2 regions of the Sinorhizobium mexicanum genome follow, and region 2 is predicted to be linked to the other one. Evidence: predicted binding sites of a transcription regulator. Region 2 holds the regulator's gene; the other holds the start of a gene.

Region 1 (3,411 bases), on a different replicon from region 2:
ACGTGACAAAGCTGATCCACCAGTCTGGCGGTGTAGCGCGAGATCGTCTCGGCCGCGCCGATCGGCTCACCGAAGGCGCGGCGGACTTCGATGAGATCGGGCGTGCGCATAGGGTCGATAGGTTCGGCGACCCGCCCCATTGCCTGGTCGATCCGGCGGCCGAGCTCCGGTCCGAAACGAAGTGCAAGCGGCGCACGGGGCTGGCTGGCGACCTCGCCGACGGTATCAAAACCGAGCGCCCGAAGACCGTCGGTAACGGCACTATCGAGACGTAGGGCGGTGATCGGCAACCGATGCAGGACGTCCACGTGCCGGCCCGGCGGAATGACGAGGGTGGGGTTAGCCCGGAACCGGGCACCGGCATGCGCCGCACCCCAGGTGTCAGCGACAGCCGCACGCGCAGCAATGCCGGAGTGACAAAAGCGATTGACCATTCCCGACAGCATTAACTCCTCGCCACCATGCAGATGATCGGCGCCGGTCGTGTCTATGACCAGACCGTCCGGCGGATCGGCGGCAACGATCGGCGCGTAGCGTTGCAGCGCCCAGAGCGCCAGGCGTTCGAGCGCCTCGACGTCTGCGGCCGGGTCGGCATCCATAACGACGAGTCCGGAAACGCGAGCCTGCGCCTTGCTTGCCGGCATGCCGACGCGCAGACCCGCGGCAAATGCGGCGCTGTCGACGGCCACGACACTGCGCCGCCGCTGCTGGCGGCCGATCAGAACGAACGGCGTCTCAGGCGGAGGCGCGGCGTCGCCCAATTTCCTTCTGAGGCGATCCGTGGACCAGGTCGGAAGGAAGAGCGATACGACCCTTGGCATCTGGGGCCTCCACTTCGAAATCAGCACTTTCACCGGCGCGACAGCGGATCAGTTCGAGAAGCCATCGGGCACGGCCGACCCCTGGGACCGGCAAGGGAGCGGACGGCAACACCGAAACCCGCCAACGGGTGACCGATGCCGTCGGCTGCCCGAAATCTGATGCCTCGGTCTGGCGCCGCCAGCGGCGCACGGCAATGCCGATGGTGCCGGAACTTTCCGCCGCAAGCTTCAGGCGGCGCGAGGCTGTCATCGAAAGGCGCGCGAGCTCGCCGACGACGGCGCCCAGGCCGCCATGGCGCAGTCCCTCCTCAATGCAGGAAAGCAGCGCCTTTTCGTCACCGGCCTCGACATAGATGACGCGGCCGGGCGGCAGGCCCGCCTGTGCGAGCGCTGGCGCAAAGAGATCGGCGCGTGTCACGCACCAGAGCACCTTGCCCTTGGTGCGCGCGGCTATGCCGGCGGCAAACAGCGCGGCGGCCGCGCCGTCGATTGCGCCATTGCCGCCACCGGCGACTTCATGCAGCGCACCCAGAGCCAACCCGCCTCCCGGAAGACGGTCGTCGATCGCCGCAACACCGAAAGGTAGCACCGTGCGATCGCGTGCCACTCCGCCCTCCAGCCGCTCGATACGCTGGCGCAGACCGGCGATAACAGGATTGACGGCGTGATCACGCATGCTAATTGGCGCCTCCTTCAGGCATTGCAACAATTGGAACTGCTGATATGTTCCCTATTTGTTCTCAAATCGAAAGAGAGTCAATCAACCGCGAAGGGACTCTTTTGGGTGAAACAGCCGCTGGGCTGCAGGCATGGCGGCGCGATTTCGGGTTCGCCTACGAAAACAACGGAATTGCGAAACGAGGATCTGCGCCGGTCGAAACTTTTGATGCGCCACAGAGGCATGATAGTCCGGTTAACTGGCCCACCAATCCCGATGCGGTTTCGGGTAAGATATGCGGCAGCAACATGAGAGGAACGGATGATCGCGCGAGGGCCGGATGGTGATGGCAGGAGCGAAGTGGGCATGGTTCCTTCCACTCACGGCCGCCTGCGCAAAATCATCCACATCGACATGGATGCATTCTATGCCTCGGTCGAACAGCGCGACAATCCGGAGCTCCGTGGCAAACCGGTCGCCGTCGGCTATCCGGAAGCGCGCGGCGTGGTGGCGGCCGCGAGCTACGAGGCCCGCAAATTCGGCGTTCATTCGGCAATGCCGTCGGTCACCGCCAAGCGCAAATGCCCTGACCTGATTTTCGTGCCGCACCGCTTTGACGTCTACCGGTCAGTGTCGCGGCAGATTCACGCGATCTTTGCCGAGTACACGACCCTGATCGAACCGCTGTCGCTCGATGAGGCCTATCTCGACGTCACCGAAAACCTGAAGGGCGTGGAGCTCGCAACCGAGATCGCCGAGGAGATCCGTGCCCGCATCAAAGCCGAGACGGGCCTCACCGCGTCGGCCGGCGTCTCCTACAACAAGTTCCTCGCCAAGATGGCCTCCGACCAGCGCAAGCCCGATGGCCTGTTCGTCATCACGCCGAAACACGGTCCCGCCTTCGTCGAGGCGCTTCCCATTAAGAAGTTCCACGGCGTCGGACCGGCGACGGCTGAGAAGATGAAGAGGCTCGGGATCGAGACCGGCGCCGATCTCAAGGCGCGTGATCTCGCCTTCCTGCAGCGGCATTTCGGAAAATCGGGACCATATTTCTACTGGATCGCCCGCGGTATCGACGAACGTGAGGTCAGGCCCGACCGCACCCGGAAATCCATCGGCGCCGAGGATACGTTCCGGGAGGACATACATGATCTCGAGACCGCCCGTGCCGGTCTCATGCCGCTGATCGACAAGGTCTGGCGCTACTGCGAAGCCAACGGCATCCGCGGCAAGACCGTGACGCTCAAGGTGAAGTGGTCAGATTTCACGCAGATCACCAGGAGCAAGACCACCACCGCACCGGTCCCGAGCGCGGCCGAAGTCGCCGACATCGTAGACCTGTTGCTGTCGCCACTCTTTCCTGCGCCTAAGGGGATTCGACTGCTCGGCGTAACGCTTTCGTCTCTCGATACGGTGGACAACAGGAACGAGCCGCAACTCGCCTTTGCGCTTTGATGCACTCTGCCTGACCAGAAACGAAAAAGCCTGCCGCGGGAGGAGGTGCGGCAGGCTTTTCCAAAAGAACCGATCAGCACCCCGGGAGGAGGAATGGGCGCTGATCCCGCAAACGACCTTGGGAGGAGGAGAAGGTCATTTACACATCGAAGTCCTGCGGGAGGAGGTGCATCGCTTCGATAGACCTAACTATACAATGATCCCGCCCGGATCGTAGGACGGAATTCGCAATCCAGCCATGCGCGAAGCGAAGGTCCTCAAGCCCTGAAGCGGTCGAAGGCGGTCAGCCGCTTGATCGGCGGGTCGGCCTCGTCCCAGTGGTAGATTTCCGATCGGAGATAGCGAAGCTCGTTGTCGAGCGCGTCTTCGGCAATCTCGATCCACCAGGATTTCGGCCGGCCATCGCTGCCGTCCGCCCAACGGTAGCCGCGCGCCTTGAGATGGTCCTTCATGTCGAAGGGGCTGTTTTCGGCGAAG
Region 2 (3,411 bases):
GAAATAGAAGCCGTCTGCGCTCATCGGGCTGCTTCTCCCTCCGCTTCCTCTTCCGGCACCTCACCGGCGTTGACAAGCAGTATTCCGACGATAGCCATTGACAGGCCCAGCATCTCGCGACCGCTCAGCACATGGCCAAAGACGAACACGGAGACAAGCGTGATGAGGGCGACACCGGACCCTTCCCAGATGGCATAGGCGACGCCGACGGAGATCGTCTTCACGGCCTTGGCAAGGAACACGTATGAGAGCGCGATCGAGGCGTACATGATCGCATGCCCGACATAGGAGCCGGAGGCGGAAGCAGCCTTCATCGCGGTGAGACCGGCGACCTCTGTCGTGATTGCGAGAATCAGGAAAAGCCATGCAACACGCATGAGGAACCTTCAGAGACTATACCGACAAACGAAAAGAGCCATTCGGGCCTTCGCCGCGAATGGCTCTTTGAAACTGGCTCCCCGGGCCGGATTCGAACCGGCGACCTATCGATTAACAGTCGAGTGCTCTACCGCTGAGCTACCAGGGATCATCTGCGCCGCAGAAGTGAGGCTGCTAATACAAATGCTTTTTCGATTTGCCAAGCGGTTTTTCAAAAAAAATGACAACGTCGGTTGCGAGGCTGTGGAGAAGGCCCCAATTCTGGGGAGGAGTATGAAAGAGCAATAATGACGAACGACAGGAAAGAACGGCATTTCGGCATTGATCCGCAGACGCACGAACTCGTCCTCGGCAAATGGCGTATGAACTTGCCCGACTCGCCGGTGCTGCGGATTCTCTTTGGCACGCTCCTTGTCTTGGGCGGACTGCTGGGTTTTCTGCCGGTACTAGGCTTCTGGATGATTCCTCTGGGACTGCTCGTGCTTTCTCACGACATACCCGCAATCCGCCGCCGTCGCCGCAAGCTGGCGGTCTGGTGGGCGCGCTGGCGCGGCCAGCAAAATTCTTCCGACAAATCCTGAAAGGGCACATGCGGCAGCGGAGCGCCAGGGGCCGCATTGTCGGAACGCTGCGGAGAACGGGGATGACCTCGCGTCGTCCCACCCTTTTTCGGACCACTCCCCCTTGCACTCCTCATAGATTCGTTCTAAACGCCGGCCATCGCTTGATCGATCGGGCGTGTGAGGCCTCGTGGCGGAGTGGTGACGCAGAGGACTGCAAATCCTTGTACCCCGGTTCAATTCCGGGCGAGGCCTCCAAAGCTTTATTTCAAGAAAATCAATGACAAGTGCGTAGGCAGACGCTTTGTTGTTTGGCTGACGGCACAGTCGTTCGGCGCGCAAACGCGCTTCGCGGCGATCGGTGCTGTCATGAACGCGATCGGCGCCTAAGGCTGTAAAGGCCGTTCGCTTGGCCGCCCAAAGTTGCAGCGTGATTTTCTACTGCATGTCTTTGTCCTTGAGTCGACCTCGACTTAAGGACAAAGACATGCAGCAATTCAGTGCTACAGCGACCGTTGCGGTGCGATAAGACGCAGGGCTCTGTAGGCGCCCGCTGGCCTGCGCAAGTCGGATCGCGGTGCCCGACTTTTGCCGGGCAATAGCCCGGCTCAATTAGTGATAGCGGCGAATAAGGCCGACGAGCTTGCCTTGGATCTTGACGCGGTCCGGCCCGAATATACGCGTTTCATAGGCCGGGTTGGCCGCTTCGAGCGCAATGGACGCGCCTTTTCTGCGGAACCGCTTGAGGGTTGCCTCTTCGTCATCCACAAGTGCAACGATGATGTCGCCGGGATTGGCCGTGCTCGTATTCCGAATGATCACGGTATCGCCGTCGAAGATGCCCGCCTCGATCATCGAGTCGCCCTTGATCTCGAGCGCGTAGTGTTCGCCACTGCCGATCATCTCCATCGGGACGGAAATATCGTGTGTGTTGTTCTGGATCGCGGAAATCGGGACACCGGCTGCGATTCGCCCCATGACCGGCACTGAAACCGATGCAGTATCGCTCGGCGACGCCGATTTGGCTGTGGCGGCAGGCGCGGCAGGTGGCTTGCCCAGGCTGCCTTCGATCACACTTGGCGAGAAGCCACGCCGAGGCTGCGGGTTCGCCGTGTAGGCCTCGGGCAGCTTGATGACTTCTAGTGCGCGCGCCCGATTGGGAAGACGGCGAATGAACCCGCGCTCTTCAAGCGCGGTGATCAACCGATGGATGCCCGACTTGGAGGCGAGGTCCAGTGCGTCTTTCATCTCGTCGAAGGACGGCGGCACCCCGGATTCCTTCATTCGTTCGTGAATGAACAGAAGCAATTCCTGCTGCTTGCGGGTTAGCATGGCGCGTCACTCCAGAATCGCGAAACAAATCAAGAACAGACACTATCTGTTCCATATGTGTTCCGCAAGTGCCTAAAATTCCGTGAATATCTGGCTATCGCGAATTCCTGTGGAGACGCGTCGACCGTTCCGCCGACTGCCTCGCCGTCCGCAAAAGGGCAGGGTCGCGCTTCCGGTCTTATATTTTCGTCAGCTTGGTAAGGGCGTCGGGGTTTGTGCGCGCCGCCGCCGTGATCTCCTGGATCAGGGCCTGGCTCGCGACCGGAATCGAGACGTCCGATCGGAAGATCAGCCCCACCTTTTGCGGTGGCACGAGCTCGTGGATGTCGAGCTGAGCGGATATGTCGATCTCGACCAACGAACCGGTCTCGAGCTCGATGCGCACGGCGTCCTGGCGCACAAGGCCGATGAACTCGCTCTTCTGAAGAATGTTCTTGACGAACATCGGAGAGCCGCTGCGCAATACCGATTTATTGAATTCGGTACCGACAAGCTTGCGGAGCGCGCCTTCGAGATCGCGGTTGCCGGTCAGTACCACCCAAGGATACTGCGTCAGTTCGCTGAGCTCGATCTGGTGGCCCTCGAGCATGGGGTGACCGGCGCGTACGACGAGGATCATGGAATCGAGATAGAGTTCGCTCTGTTCGACATCGGGCGGAAGATCCTCTGGCTCGAAGAGGGTGGCGATCAGGAAATCGAGATCCCCGAGAAGCAAGGGACGGATCAGGTCGCTGCGGGTACCATTGGCGATGTTGATGGTGAGGCGCCGCTCGTCAGTCACAAGTCTGAGGATCGCGAATGCCAGCGTGCGGCTGTCGGGGCCAAGCGGAGCGCCGACGTTGATCTCGCCCGAGCCGAGCGTGCGGAGCGCTTTGATATCGCTCTCCATCTTGCGCATCTCGGCCGCAATGCGCCGGGCGTGATCGAACACCGCTTCGCCGAAAGAGGTGAGCGTGATGCCGCGAGGCCCGCGGTCGAGCAGAGGGACGCCGAAAGCATATTCAAGCATCTGGATGCTTTTCGAAAGCGCCGGCTGGGAAAGATTGAGGCGTTGCGCGGCCTTGTTCAGGCTGCCCAATTCAGCGACTGCAAGGAATCGGTTGACCGAACGCAGATCCATATTTCACCTCCCCGAGAAACT

The links. Region 2 encodes LexA, which represses DNA repair genes until DNA is damaged. Its sites were predicted from a motif close to TGTTCNNNNTGTGTTCNG; they were not measured.
Region 1: the regulator LexA is predicted to act here: its motif matches at 1,546-1,563, upstream of dinB (DNA polymerase IV).

What each region holds. Positions count from the first base shown of each region.
Region 1 is NZ_CP041239.1:119,520-122,930, reverse strand. Features, by position in the region: gene FKV68_RS20665 (Y-family DNA polymerase) at 1-821, opposite strand, end outside; gene FKV68_RS20660 (ImuA family protein) at 736-1,497, opposite strand; gene dinB (DNA polymerase IV) at 1,846-2,934, shown strand; gene FKV68_RS20650 (3'-5' exonuclease) at 3,192-3,411, opposite strand, start outside.
Region 2 is NZ_CP041238.1:2,022,450-2,025,860, forward strand. Features, by position in the region: gene FKV68_RS09585 (SMR family transporter) at 1-24, opposite strand, end outside; gene FKV68_RS09590 (SMR family transporter) at 21-377, opposite strand; tRNA gene FKV68_RS09595 (tRNA-Asn) at 452-526, opposite strand; gene FKV68_RS09600 (hypothetical protein) at 666-959, shown strand; tRNA gene FKV68_RS09605 (tRNA-Cys) at 1,123-1,196, shown strand; gene lexA (transcriptional repressor LexA) at 1,551-2,270, opposite strand; gene FKV68_RS09615 (LysR family transcriptional regulator) at 2,449-3,390, opposite strand.